DNA from 4 places in the Nonomuraea sp. ZG12 genome. Region 1 is predicted to be linked to each of the others. Evidence: riboswitches for the same ligand, from Rfam matches in the RefSeq annotation. Region 1 holds a riboswitch; each other region holds the start of a gene.
What was found. A riboswitch is a leader RNA that binds a small molecule or an ion and turns the genes downstream of it on or off. The one in region 1 is predicted to bind cyclic di-AMP.
Positions count from the first base shown of each region.

Region 1 (3,454 bases):
GGCGATGCCGTACGGCGCGGCGCGAAGAAGTCATGACCGCTGTCGCCGTCCCGGAAGAGCTGACCGGCTGGCTGGCGGGGCGGGCCATCCGGCTGGCCGCGCTGGAGCCGGGCGCGCCCGTCGCCGACCTGGAGCCGCTGCGGCCCGCTCTGGACGGCGTGCGCGTGGTGGGGCTCGGCGAGGCCACCCACGGCACCCGGGAGTTCTTCCTGCTCAAGCACCGGCTGCTGCGCTTCCTGGTGGAGGAGCTGGGCTTCACCGTGCTGGCGATGGAGGCCAGCGTCTCCGCCGCCGAGGCGGTCAACGACTACGTGCTGCACGGCACCGGCGACGCGGCCGAGGCGCTGGGCGGGATGGTCTTCTGGACCTGGCACACGCGCGAGATGCTCGGGGTGGTGGAGTGGATGCGCGAGTACAACCGCGCCGCGCCCCCGGAGCGTAAGGTGCGTTTCGCCGGGATCGACCCGCAGTATCCGGCGGCCTCGATCGAGTGGCTGGCCCGATACCTGGGGGAGGTCGCCCCGGCGTTCCTGGAGCCGCTGGCCGCGCTCGGGCAGACCCGGCTGGGGGTGGACGGCCCCCTGGACCCGGCCGTCGAGACAGCCGCCCGCCGCCTGGAGGACTTCCTCGCCACCGGGCCCGGATCGGCGGGTGAGGCGATCGCGCATGCCAGGACGCTGCGGCAGAGCGCCGTCCTGGCGTCCCGGCCGATGCGGCACGCCGACCCGCAGCAGACCGTCGGCGCCGTCCGTGACCTGTTCCTCGCCGACAACGTGGACCGGCTGCTGGGCGACCCCGCCGTGAAGGTCGCGGTGTGGGCGCACAACGGCCATGTGATGTCCGGCAACCACGGCGGCGGCCCCGTCCCGGCCATGGGCCGGCACTTGCGGCAGCGGCACGGCGCCGCCTACTACGCCCTGGGGCTGCTCATGGGGGAGGGGGAGTTCAGGGCCAGGCGGATGCGCTTCGGCAGGCCCGACACGCGCAAGCCGCCCGTGCGGAACCGGGTGCCGAGCGTCGACAACGCCACGATGGTGGAGGCCAGGCTGGCCGCCGCCTGCCCGGACGACCACCTGCTGGACCTGCGCACCGGCGAGCGGTCGGAGGGCGTGGCGCGCTGGCTCGGCAGCCGTCTGCACGTGCGCGCCTACGGAGCCGTGGTCAGCCGCCTCACCTACAAGTTCCGCTTCGCCCCGACCGTGCTCGCGGACGACTACGACGGCCTCGCCTTCATCCGCTCGGGCACCTGCTCCACGCCGCTGTGACCCGGAATCGCCGATCCCCGGTTTCGCGCTGTAAGGAGCGTCATGCCAAGCTGTGTATGTCCCCAACACCAGGAGGTCCTCATGGCGGAATCACCGGAGCCGGAAGTCAGCGAAACCCCCGAGGACGAGATGAAGCGCAAGTTCCGCGAGGCGCTGGATCGCAAGCGCAACCAGCAGGCGGACACGGGTGCGGGTGGCAGGGGCGCCGACGCTTCGAAGATCCACGGAGCACACGGGCCGGCTGCCAGCAAGCGATCGTTCAGGCGTAAGAGCGGCGGCTGAATCGGGGGATTCGCGGGGGTACGGCATGCCGTACCCCCTTTTTTCTTGACCTTCTTAGGTAGATCTTCGACCGATTCATGGCATTTGCTTTGCGTTTGTCCGGTTTGGCCTATAAGTTGAGTGGCGTTACCAGGCGGTGACCTGGCCCTTCAACAGGAAGAGGCGGCCGCCTGGCGCCGAATCCCGCGCCTCCGCGGGAACCGGGGACCCATCTCCTGGGGTGAATCCGGCCTTCGCGGCCGGTAGGACATCTCCACGTCCGAACCCGTCAGCTAACCCGGTAGGCGAGATGGAGAGGACGAACTCACCTGTGCTCCGTTCCCGCGTACCCCCAGCCCGCGTAACGTCACCAGCCGCCCACTGAGCGGCGACTTCCCCCAAGCTTCTCCGCGCTCCGCGTAGCGTCCGTCGGCCTTTCGCTGCCCGGCTACGCCCTCAAGCGAGCGCGCGCTTCCCCATACCTAACGAAGGATTCCCTTTTTCATGTCTGCTCGCTTCGGCATGCGTTCCATCACCCTGCTCGCCGGCGCCGCCACTGCCGGCGTCCTGGCCTTCGGCGCCGGCCCCGCCGCCCACGCCGATGTCGACGACACTCAGAAGGTCCTGCTCAAGGGCTCGACCACGGCCTCGTACTTCTGGGACGACAACTCCGGCCGCGCCGGCGACACCGGCCTGCCCGCCAGCGGCAAGCCCATGCAGAAGGGCATGGCCGCCAGCCCCAGCTGGCCCCTGCTGACCGAGGGCTACGTGGTCTACAACGGCAAGAAGATGCCGTTCTTCGTCGGTGACCGCGGCCCCGGCGCTCCCTCCAGCAGCGGCGTCATGCTGGACCTGGACTCCAAGACCTTCGCCGAGCTGACCGGTGGCACGTTCAACTCCCGGACGCTGATGGTCGACGACAACGGTGGCAAGGGCCACATCAAGGTCGAGTACGTCATCACCAAGTGGGGCAAGGGCGTGGGCAAGAAGAACCACCCGGTGGCCTTCTCGACCGGCGCCTGGTCGCGTAAGGACGCCAACCCGGCCAAGCCGCCGCAGATCCTGGCCGAGAAGAAGATCGAGAAGGGCGAGTCGAAGGTCGTGGAGGGCAAGCCTCTCGCCGACGCCTCCGCCCGCGCCGGTTCGGGCTCCGGCGGCTCCGCCGTCTCCGTCAAGGCGACCGCGTACGCCGGCCCCTCCAGCCCCGCCGCCGCGGCCGCGACCGAAGAGCCGAGCGGCGTCGCCGGTGCCGCCCTCGCCGGCGGCCTGGCCCTCGTCGGCGGCGGCGCCATCCTCGGCCGCGACCGCATCCGCCGCCTCATGACCCGCTGACCCACCCCTCACCGCACGCGACACCCCCCGCCGACCCCTGGGGATGGTTCTGCGCCGACCTCCGTCGACCCCCCCCCGCCGTCCTTGGGTTTGGCTTTACGCCAGGAGCATTTGACGGTAATTGTCATCTGTGATCTCGCGTGCATCGGTCAACGGCATCGAACTGGCCTACGAGAGCTTCGGCTCGCCTGACGGGCGCCCTCTCCTACTGATCATGGGGCTGGGCGCCCAGCTCATACACTGGGACGACGAATTCTGCTCGCTACTGGCCGAGCAGGGTCACCACGTCGTCAGATTCGACAACCGCGACGCGGGCCTGTCCACCCATCTGCACGCCGAGGGCGTCCCCCTACCGGGGACGCCCTCGGCGTATCTGCTGGACGACATGGCCGACGACGCGGCGGGGCTGATGGAGGTGCTCGGCTGGCCCGCCGCGCATGTGGTGGGCGCGTCGATGGGCGGCATGATCGCCCAGACCCTCGCCTTCAGGCACCCCGAAAGAGTGCTCACCCTCACCTCGATCATGTCCACCACGGGCCCGTCGGCGGCCCCGCCCACCGAGGCGGCCGGCGCGGTGCTGTTCGCCCCGCCGGCCG
Region 1 is NZ_JBQHCW010000007.1:257,078-260,531, reverse strand. It holds gene ACTMTF_RS21910 (hypothetical protein) at 1-36, shown strand, start outside; gene ACTMTF_RS21905 (erythromycin esterase family protein) at 33-1,265, shown strand; gene ACTMTF_RS21900 (DUF5302 domain-containing protein) at 1,347-1,547, shown strand; cyclic di-AMP (ydaO/yuaA leader) riboswitch at 1,712-1,849, shown strand; gene ACTMTF_RS21895 (hypothetical protein) at 2,031-2,858, shown strand; gene ACTMTF_RS21890 (alpha/beta fold hydrolase) at 2,989-3,454, shown strand, end outside.

Region 2 (3,454 bases), on a different contig from region 1:
TGGGAGCCAGACCCGTTCCGTCTGGACTGCTGCTTCGACGGCTGGGCCGCGCCTAGATTACAAATATGACGTTTAGGTGAGACTTACCCCGTCACTTCTGTACTATTTCGCCCCAGGTATATCCCCTGGGAGGCGACGCTGTGAGGTTGGGCCGGATACCCCTGGCCACGGGTCTTGCGATCGGGCTGCTGCTGACCCCGATGGGAGGCGCGCTGGCCGATCCCAAGCCCACGGTCAGCCAGGCCAAGGCGAAGCTGAAAAAGCTCAATGACAAGGCCGACAAGGTCGTCGACCGCTACAACACGGCGACCGAGAAGTACAAAGAGGCCAGCGGCCGCTACGCCAAGCTCAACGAGAGCTACAAACGCAAGCTGGCCACCGTGGCCGATCTGCGCGAGCAGGTGGTCGCGATGGCCGTCGACACCTACAAGATGGGCGACTACACCTCGTTGCCCACGATGATGACCAATGACGAGCCCGGCGACATGCTGTACAGCATGTCGCTGACCCAGCAGCTCTCCCAGGAGCGAGCCGACAAGCTCGCCGCCTTCGACCGGGAGAACCGCGGCCTCAAGATCGAGCGCGACAGCGCCCAGGACGCGCTCGGCGACGCCGACAAGGAGCGCGACGCGGTCAGCAAGGACCGCAAGGAGATCCTGGCGCTCATCGCGCAGCAGAAGAAGCTCCTCAACAGGCTCGGCGCCTACCGCGCCGGCAATCCCAACAGCACCGGTCTGAAGTACACCGGTCCGGCCTCGGGCAACGCCGCGGCGGCGCTGTCCTTCGCCTACGGCCAGATCGGCAAGCCGTACGTCTTCGGCGGCACGGGACCGGGTGGGTTCGACTGCTCCGGCCTCACGCAGGCCGCCTGGCGCGCGGCGGGCGTCGAGCTGCCGCGCACCACCTGGCAGCAGTGGACGGCCGGCCGTGCGGTGGACATGAACGACCTGCAGCCCGGCGACCTCATCTTCAGTCAGGGACTGGGGCACGTGAGCATCTACGCGGGCAACGGTCAGATGGTGCACGCACCGCAGACCGGTGATGTGGTCAAGGTGGTCTCCCTTTCCGCCTACGGCAGGAGTTTCGCGGGCGCCCGCCGCCCGTGATCCACACCCTTCGAGCCGGGTCCCGGAACATTTCCGGGGCCCGGTTTCGTGCTTTCCAGGCGTGAATGGATGTGACGCATGTGACAAGAGGTACGGATGGGACCTGACAATTCATTCAATCGTCAACTGTGAGAAGGGTCACTTTTCAATAACGAACCCCCATATCCCAGCAGTGGTGGAGGACTTGACTCTCCCTTTGTCTGATCTTGACTGAGGCACTCAGGCTTTGCCAGATCGCGACGACCGGGCGTAGCTTCTGGCCTCGCGGCGCCACGCCATGTCGCCGCGGACCGCCATCGGATCTTCCGAGGTGGACCGATGAACATTCCAGCCGGTCGCCGCCCCCGCCCTTGTAGACGAATGGAGGCGGTGACCTGCCGAGTCCGTGCAGCCAGGAGGCACGGAGCCGGGGACCCAGCGATCCGCGTTTCCGGATCAGGGGTGAATCGGCGCGACACGCGCCGTAGGGCGACTTCCAGGCCCGAATCCGTCAGCTAACCCGGTAGGCGTTCGTGGAAGATCCAAGGAGAAATCCTGTCTACCTCTTCGCAGAACCCCCGTCTGTCCCGCATCGCCCTGAGTGGCGTGGCGCTGACCATGACCGTGACAGCCGGAGGGATGGTCCTCCCTGCCACGTCGGCGCAGGCGGCGACGATGAGCGAATCCTCCGGCTCCTCCGGGACGAAGGCGGCCAAGTCCGCCAAGTCCGCGAAGCGGGCCAAGGTCGCTCGGCAACAGCTGATGGCCGGTAAGGCGGTCGCGGTGGCCAAGAAGCAGATCGGTGACCCGTACCGTTACGGCGGCACCGGACCTGGTTCGTTCGACTGCTCGGGTCTCGTCCAGTTCGCCTGGAAGAAGGCCGGAGTGAAGATCCCGCGCGTCACGTACAGCCAGTTCGCGCGCATCAGGACGAAAGTCTCCTACAAGAACCTGCGGGAAGGAGACCTGCTGTTCTTCCGCGGGCTCGGTCACGTCGGCATGTACGTCGGCGGCGGCAAGATGATCCATTCGCCGAGGACAGGCGAACGGGTGCGCATCGAGAAGCTCGCGGGATGGCGCAAGTCGTCGTTCGTGGGCGCGGTACGTCCCGGGTTGTGATCCCCGGTCCGAAGGCCCCGTCCCGCCCGGGACGGGGCCTTCGGCCGTCCCGGGCCCATCAGACCGCCATCGGGCCGTCTTCGGGGCGGATCTGCCGTTCGGGCGGCTACCATCGGGCATCGTGTCCGTGCGGGTGAGCCGTCGAGCGGTGCTGGCGGCCCTGCTGCTGGCCGGGGCCGCCACGGCCAGCGCTCCGGACCTCGCCGAGGTCCCGGCCCCGTGGGGTGACGAAGCGGTGGTCGTACGAGGGAGAAGCTCTTCGGTCGCCGGGCGCCACGCGCCCGCCGAGCTCCTCCGCGACCTGGCACGCCGGGCCGACACGGCCGGGCGGCGGGTGGCGGCCGTGCTGGGCCGGCCGGTGCGTCCCGTGGTCCTGGTGCCCGGCTCCGCCGCCGAGGCTGCCGGGCTCGCCGGGGTGGCGTCGGTCGACGGGCTGGCCGCCGTGGCGGACGACGGCCGGGTGATCGTGGTGCCCGAGTTCTTCGCCCGGCTCACGCCGACCGGCAGGGACGTGGTGCTGACGCACGAGCTGACCCATGTCGCCGCGGGCACCGGCGGGCTGCCGATCTGGCTCTACGAGGGTTTCGCCGACTACGTCGCCTACCGGGACGCCGGGCTGCCCGTGCGGGTGGCCGCCGCCGAGCTCGCCGCCGAGGTCAGAGCGGGACGAATCCCCCGCCATCTGCCGGGACCGGCGGACTTCGCCCTCCAGGGCGACGGCGCCAGGCTCGCGCGGGCGTACCAGGAGGCCTGGCTGGCGTGTCGCTTCCTCGCCGGGCACCGGGGTGAGAGGACCCTGGTGAGGCTCTACCGTGAAGCTCAGGCGGGCGGCGTCGACGGGGCGCTCGCCTCGCTGGGGCTCTCGACCGGCATGCTGACGGAGCGGTGGCGCGCGTACATGCGCGACCAGCTGGCGTGAGGGGACGCGAATGGACCAGAACAGAAACGACGCGGCGGACGACGACGTCGGCGTCACAGAGGCGGGTGAGGTGGCCGTAGAGGCCGGCGAGGTGGCCGTGGAGGCCGGCGAGAGCGCCGAGCCCGCCGGTCGAGCCGCGCCCGGCGACGGCGCTGGACGGCCCGCAGCGGGGCGACCCGCTGGACCGGCCCCGGAGGGGGGAGCCGCGCCCGGCAGCGGTGCTGGACGGCCTCCAGAGGGGCAGGGGAGGGGTGTGGCGGAAGCGGGGGACGAGCGGCGGGCCACGATGCTGCGGCGGCAGGCCGGGGCGGCGTTCGCCGTGCTGGGCGCC
Region 2 is NZ_JBQHCW010000001.1:284,587-288,040, forward strand. It holds gene ACTMTF_RS01255 (NYN domain-containing protein) at 1-56, shown strand, start outside; gene ACTMTF_RS01260 (NlpC/P60 family protein) at 141-1,106, shown strand; cyclic di-AMP (ydaO/yuaA leader) riboswitch at 1,472-1,630, shown strand; gene ACTMTF_RS01265 (C40 family peptidase) at 1,761-2,204, shown strand; gene ACTMTF_RS01270 (hypothetical protein) at 2,326-3,123, shown strand; gene ACTMTF_RS01275 (M48 family metallopeptidase) at 3,134-3,454, shown strand, end outside.
Region 2: another riboswitch for cyclic di-AMP. It lies ahead of ACTMTF_RS01265 (C40 family peptidase); the one in region 1 lies ahead of ACTMTF_RS21895 (hypothetical protein).

Region 3 (3,454 bases), on a different contig from region 1:
CGTGCGGCGCGCCGGCGAGACCGACGCCGTCGCGGCCATCGCCGGGTTCGCCCTGTTCAACGACGTCACCATGCGCGACTGGCAGTACCGCTCGGCGATGTGGTTGCAGGGCAAGACCTGGGAAGGCAGCACGCCGTTCGGCCCGTACCTGGTCACCCCCGACGAACTGCCCGGCGGCACCCGGCCGTCGCTCACCCTGACCGGATCCGTCGACGGCGAGACCGTGCAGCGAGCCGACACCTCGGACCTCGTGTTCGACCCCGTCGACCTGGTGCGCTACGTCTCCACGATCGTCACGCTCAGCCCGGGTGACGTCATCGCCACCGGCACCCCCGGCGGGGTCGGGCACGCCCGGAAGCCCGCCCGGTACCTCGCCGACGGCAGCGTCCTGACCACCGAGATCACCGGACTGGGCCGGTCCGAGGCCAAGGCCGTCGCCGAGTCGGTGGCCTGATGGCCGCGGGCAGGAGCCGCGCCGACAGCCTGCGCTGGACGGCCCAGGGCACCGAGATCTTCTTCGGCGCCCTGGACACCCTGCCGGACGACCGGCTGCTCCGGCGGACGGCGCTCGACGGCTGGACCGGCGGGCACCTGCTGGCCCACGTCGCCGCCAACGCCGACGCGCTGGTCAACTTGGCCCAGTGGGCGCGCACCGGGGAGGAGACGCCGATGTACGCCTCCCCGGCGCAGCGTGACGCCGACATCGAGGCGGGTGCCGCCCGGCCGGCGGCCGAGCTGCGCGCCTGGGCCACGCGGTCCGCCGGCACGCTTCAGGAGCGGCTCGCCGAGCTGGACGAGCGGCAGTGGGCCCGTCAGGTCCGCACCGCCCAGGGCCGCACCGTCCCGGCCGGCGAGATCCCCTGGATGCGGGCCCGTGAGGTCATGGTCCACGCGGTCGACCTGGGCACGGGCGTGGGCTTCGACGCCCTCCCGGCCGACTTCCTCGCCGCCTTGATCGGCGACATCACCGCCAAACGGTCCGGCGCCGGTGACGGACCCGCCCTCACCGTCACGGCCACCGACCACGACGGCGAGTGGTCCACCGCGGGCGCCGGCGGCTCCACCCCGGTGACCGGCACCCTCGCCGGCCTCGCGGCATACCTCTCCGGCCGGGGGACGGACGGCGTCACCGGCCTCGGCGGCCGACCGGCGCCGGAGCTGCCCCGGTGGCTCTAGGACCGCGTGCCGGGCTCATCGGTCGTCGGCGGCCGCCGCCCAGTCCAGCAGGGCCTGCGCGGTCTCGAAGCGGCGGCTGGAGTCGGTCTCGCCGAGGAGCACGCCGATGAGACGGTCGCCGTCGTGCTCGGCCGCGAAGGCGAGGGTGTAGCCCGCGGCCCGGGTGTAGCCGGTCTTCACGCCGAGGACGCCCGGGTTGCCGAGCAGCCGGTTGGTGTTCTTCCAGCTGTACGAGCCGTGCTCGGACGTGGCGCTGACCGAGTGGTAGCGGGTCGAGGTGACCGTCCTGAGGGTCTCGTCGTCCAGCAGCGCCTTGGCGAGCATCGCCTGGTCACGGGCGGTGGAGTAGCCGCCGCCCTGGTACGGCATGCCGTCGGCGTTGACGTACATGGTGTCGTTCATGCCGAGCTCGCGGGCGGTGGCGTTCATCTCGGCGACGAACGTCTTCACGCCCGGCCCGTAAGCGCGGGCGAGCGCGTGCGCCGCGTCGGCCCCCGAAGGCAGCATCAGCCCGTACAGCAGGTCCTCGACGGTGAGGACGTCACCCGCGCGCAGGTAGGCCACCGACGCCCCGCCCTGGGCGCCGTACCGGACGTCCGCAGCGGTGATCTTGACCTTGTCCGTCGGCTTGGCCTGCTTGAGCACGGTGTAGGCGGTCATCGCCTTGGTGATGCTGGCGACCGGCCGGCGCAGGTCGGCCTCCTTGCTGAAGCGCACCTCGCCGCTCTCCGCGTCCATCAGGTACGCGGCGCTGCCGAGCACGGCGGGAGCGTCTGTGACGGGGGATCGGGTCTGGGTGGCGGCCGTGGCGTCGGCGGTGACGGCAGTGGCGGCCGGCGAGGCGGCCTGCGCGGCACCGGCGCCGACGGTCAGGGCGCCGGTGGCGACGGCGAGGCCGAGCAGGGCATGGCTGAGCCGGTTGGTGAGACGCATGAAAAAGGCTAGCTCCTAGCTTCCATACCGCCTACCGGGTTAGCTGACGGGTTCGGGCGTGGAAGTGCCCTACAGCGCGGATATGCGCTGATTCACCCCAGAAAGTGGGTCCCCGGCTCCGCCTGACGGCGGATTAGGCGGCCGCGCGAAGGCACGGTCCGGGCAATGAACAGCAACGGCCGCATGTACGGGACCGCCGCTCGCAAGCCCCAAACGTAGCAAACGGGTATAAATCGGTCAAGAATTGTTATGATCGCCCGCCCACGAGGGGGTCGCACCCCGTGTACGGGGGGCGGAGCAGTGATCCGGGTGCCGGGCGAAATCGATCACCCGGTCCAGCTGGGCGAGAGCATGCTCCAGCTCGGCCATCTTCGCCGCGATGCGGTCGCGCTCGACGGACAGGACGTCGAGGACCTCGGGCGTCGCGGTGCCGGCGTCGACGCAGGGCAGCACGTGCAGGATGGTCCGGCTCGGCAACCCCGCGGCGTAGAAATGCTGGATGAGGCGGACCCGCTGGACCGCGGACTCGGGGTAGCTGCGCTGCCCGCTCGCCGTGCGCTCAGGATCGAGCAGGCCCTGCTCCTCGTAGTACCGCAAGGCCCTGGTGCTCACTCCGGCGCGGCTCGCCACATCCCCGATGCGCACGATGATCTCCTTCGGTGCCGACCTGCCCTTGACGTCAACGTCAACTATCAGCGTAGCCGCGTCGCACGTGACGAGCGGTTGCGCATGAGGAGGAACGCTTCCGCAGGGACATCACCGACCAGATCGCCCTCGCACCGGCGCCAACCGCGGCATCGGCCGCCGGTTCGCCGCGGAGCTCCTGAAGCGCGGCGCGCGGACGGTGTACGCGACCGCCCGCCGCGTCGTACGGACAGCGGGGCCCGGACCGGTGCGCCGCTCAGAGCAGCCGGGGCAGTCCGTAGCGGAGGGCCCGGATGAGGAGGGACCGGGTGAGCCAGCCGAGCCCGGCGGTGAACAGCGGCGCCCAGAACAGCGGGCTGAGGGAGTAGACGATCACGAACACGAGCGGCACCCACGGCTCGTGCACCGCGCGGTACAGCAGGGTGGTCTTACGCAGCCTGATCACGCGGGCGATGTCGGGCAACGCGAAGAACAGCAGGACGGCGACGGAGGCCACCACGCCGCTGGTGAGGCCCTGTGCGATCGCGAAGCCGCCGGCGAAGACCGTGGCCACCCACCACGCGATCTTCCTCAACCACGGCCTGCGCTGCTCGGGATCTGCCGGTACTTCGTCGTATGGGAGTTCGAGGGTCACCCGACCAGCGTAGCCATCCGGAGGTAGGGAGGCCTCTCCTCCCGGATCACCGGTGGGCGTGACTTA
Region 3 is NZ_JBQHCW010000001.1:1,307,841-1,311,294, forward strand. It holds gene ACTMTF_RS06095 (fumarylacetoacetate hydrolase family protein) at 1-454, shown strand, start outside; gene ACTMTF_RS06100 (maleylpyruvate isomerase family mycothiol-dependent enzyme) at 454-1,176, shown strand; gene ACTMTF_RS06105 (D-alanyl-D-alanine carboxypeptidase family protein) at 1,192-2,109, opposite strand; cyclic di-AMP (ydaO/yuaA leader) riboswitch at 2,123-2,259, opposite strand; gene ACTMTF_RS06110 (MerR family transcriptional regulator) at 2,347-2,754, opposite strand; gene ACTMTF_RS06115 (hypothetical protein) at 3,011-3,388, opposite strand.
Region 3: another riboswitch for cyclic di-AMP. It lies ahead of ACTMTF_RS06105 (D-alanyl-D-alanine carboxypeptidase family protein); the one in region 1 lies ahead of ACTMTF_RS21895 (hypothetical protein).

Region 4 (3,454 bases), on a different contig from region 1:
TTCGCGTCCATCCGCGCCAGCGTGACCGAGCCCGGCCAGAGCGTCTATTCGGCGACGAAGGCCGGGCTCGTGCAACTGCTGCGCACCGCGGCGGCCGAGTTCGGCCCGCACGGGGTGCGGGTCAACGCGATCGCGCCGGGCGTGGTGGAGACGCCCCTGACCCAGCAGATCAAGGACGACCCCGCCTGGTACGACGCGTACGCGGCCAAGAGCGCGCTGGGCCGCTGGGCCACCGCCGAGGAGATGGCCGGCGCGGTGGTCTACCTGGCCGGTGACGCCGCCGGCTTCGTCACCGGCTCGGTGCTCTACGTGGACGGCGGCTGGACCGCCGTAGACGGCCGCTTCGACCCGCCCCGGTGAGCCGTCAGCGGATCTCCATGGCGGGCAACACGTCGTTGGCGAGCGTCCCGACCTCGTCGACCCGGATCCGCACCCGGTCGCCCGGCGTCAGGGTGAAGTCCTGGCCGGGCACCAGGCCGGTGCCGGTGGACAGGATCACGCCCCGAGGGTGACGGTCGGCCCGGAACAGGTAGCCGACCAGGTCGTCGAGGCGGCGGTGCAGCTGCGAGGTGGCGGCCGTGCCCTCCCAGGTGACCTCGCCGCCACGGAAGATCGTCATCTCGATCTCCAGGGCGTACGGGTCGGGGACCTCCCAGGCGGGGCGGATGCCGGGACCGAGCGCGGTGGCGCCGGCGAACATCTTGGCCTGCGGGAGGTAAAGCGGGTTCTCCCCCTCGATGGAGCGGGAGCTGACGTCGTCGCAGACGGTGTAGCCGGCGATCTCGCCGCTGGCCGTGACCACCACGGCCAGCTCCGGCTCGGGGACATCCCAGGTGGAGTCGGGCCGCACACCGATGGCCTCGTCATGCCCGCGCACCCGCCGACCGATCGACTTGAAGAACAGCTCGGGGCGCTCGGCGTCGTAGACCCGCTGGTAGATGTCAGGCTCGGTGCTCTCCTCGACCCTGGCCTCGCGGGACTGCCGGTAGGTGACGCCGGCCGCCCACACCTCGGTGTCGGGATCGACGGGCGCGGCGGGCGTCACCTCGTCGATCGGCTCGGAAGCCGCTTCGAGCAGCGTACGGAAGTGATCGAGGTCGGCGGAGAGCGCGTCGCCGAGCGAGAAGCCGGCGGGCAGCGCGCGGTCGCCGCCCGCGGCGCGCACCGCCCAGCGGGAGGAACGAGAGCAACGAACGAGGTGCATGAGCGCCTTCCTGTCAAGCGAACAGTGCTCCCGGTCAGGGCCCCGGCCGGGGCCCGTCCAGGTCACGGCGTGCCCGCGCCGGGCTCGCCATGTCCGGCAGCCTACTCAAGCGCTTTTCCGGTGCTGTGCCCGCGTCAGGCCGCGAACTCGGGGTAGCCGTATCCGACGACCTGCGACGTGGGACGGACCCGCTCCTCGACCTTGCCGTTGCCGGTGTTGCCCTCGATCGTGGTGATCGTGCCGTCGCCGTTGTCCTTCTTGACCAGGCCGACGTGGTCGATGGCGCTGGTGGTCTTGGCGCCGTTCCAGTCGTAGAAGACCACGGAGCCGGGCTTGGCGACGGTGCCCCAGCGCTGGTTGGCCTTGAACCAGTCGGCGTAGGTGACGGTGTAGGCGTCCCAGCCGACCGAGGTCCGGGCGCCGGCCTTCTCGCCGACCCAGGAGACGAACATCGCGCACCACGGGGCGTTGGCGTACAGCTGCGGCCGGCCGCCGCCGTCGCGGGCCAGCGTCTCGGTCGCGCGCGGGGAGGACATGTACCAGCTGTGGTACGGCGTGCCGCCGCCTGCCGCGTTCTCCTTCACACCGATCTGGGACTCGGCGACCCGCAGCAGGGTCTGCGTGCTGACCTTGCCGGTCTCGGCAGCGGGGACCGCCTTCTGCTGCGACGGGTGCTCCGCCGCCATGGCGGCGGTGCCGCCCAGGGTGGCGCCGGCGGCGACGCTCAGTCCAAGAGCGAAGGTGACGATGTTGGACCGGCTATAAGCGCGCTTGAGGATGTTCTTTGCCATTCTGGGGGTGCTCCTTACTTCCATGCCGCCTACCGGGTTAGCTGACGGGTTCGGGCGTGGAAGTGCCCTACGGATGCCTCAGGAGAGAGCAACCGATTCACCCCAGAAATACGTGGGTCCCCGGTTTCGCGAGTTTCGCGGATTCGGCGGCCGCGGCAGACCTGTGATCGAACAGAGGCACAGGTCAGACGCGGTCTCGGCGATTGAAACGGTCACGCGGGCATGTGAAAGACCCTGGCGTGTACCGCGGATGACTCAAAGGTAAGTGAACGGCATAGAACGATGCAAGTGAAGGGCTTGACTCCCTCACGGAATCCCCTGTCACGCAAGGGATTCAGCCCTCCATTCTTTACCTTTCTCCGGGTTTGACGAGGGCAGAAACGCGCCCCTTCAGGGCCGGATGATCGCCATTCGCGTGACGGTGAACTCCTCGATGGCGAACCGCGGGCCCTCCCGGCCGATGCCGGAGTCCTTGACGCCGCCGTAGGGCATGTTGTCGGCGCGGAAGCCCGGCACCTCGTTCACCACCACTCCCCCGGCCTCGATGCGCTCGATCGCCGCGAACGCCGTGGCCAGGGAGCGGGTGAAGACCGATGCGTGCAGGCCGTACCGGGAGGCGTTGACCGTGGCGAAGGCGGCGTCCAGGTCGGGCACCGGCCGTACGCACACCACAGGACCGAAGATCTCCTCGTCCCAGGCGGCGGCCCCGCCGGGCACGTCGGCCAGCACGGTCGGCGCGATGGCCCGGCCGTCACGCACGCCGCCGGTGACGAGCCTGGCGCCAGAGGATCCGATCCAGTCCAGCACCCGGTCCGTCGCCGCCGGGTCGATGAGCGGCGCCACCCGCGTCCCGGGCGAGCGCGGATCGCCCACGGCGACGTCCTTCATGCGCGCGGCGAGCAGCCCGAGGAACTCCTCGTGCACCGCCTCCTCGACCAGCACCCGCTGCACCGAGATGCACGCCTGCCCCGAGGCGTAGTAGCCGCCGCGCACCACGGCGTCGGCGGCGGCCTCCAGATCTGCGTCGGCGGCGACCACGAGGGCGGCGTTCGAGCCCAGCTCCAGCAGCACCTTGGTGGGGGCGGCGGCGCGGGCGATGGCGTGCCCAGCGGCGGCCGAGCCGGTGAACGACACGGCGCCGATCCGCCGGTCCTCCACCAGCGTGCGGCCGACCTCCACGTCCCCGGTGACGAGCTGCACCGCGGCGGCGGGCAGCACGCCCGCCGAGCGCAGCAGATGCACCAGCCAGAGCGTCGCCAGCGGCGTCGCGGGAGCCGGCTTGACGATGACCGGGCAGCCGGCCGCCAGCGCCGGAGCGATCTTGTGCGCGGCCAGCAGCAGCGGATAGTTGAAGCCGGTGATCCCGGCCACCACGCCGATGGGCCGCCGCGTCCAGAACCCGATCAGCCCCTCTCCCGACGGCATCAGGTCCAGCGGCACCGTCTCACCGTGCAACCTC
Region 4 is NZ_JBQHCW010000001.1:972,115-975,568, reverse strand. It holds gene ACTMTF_RS04575 (SDR family NAD(P)-dependent oxidoreductase) at 1-360, shown strand, start outside; gene ACTMTF_RS04570 (fumarylacetoacetate hydrolase family protein) at 365-1,204, opposite strand; gene ACTMTF_RS04565 (CHAP domain-containing protein) at 1,339-1,995, opposite strand; cyclic di-AMP (ydaO/yuaA leader) riboswitch at 2,007-2,154, opposite strand; gene ACTMTF_RS04560 (aldehyde dehydrogenase family protein) at 2,386-3,454, opposite strand, start outside.
Region 4: another riboswitch for cyclic di-AMP. It lies ahead of ACTMTF_RS04565 (CHAP domain-containing protein); the one in region 1 lies ahead of ACTMTF_RS21895 (hypothetical protein).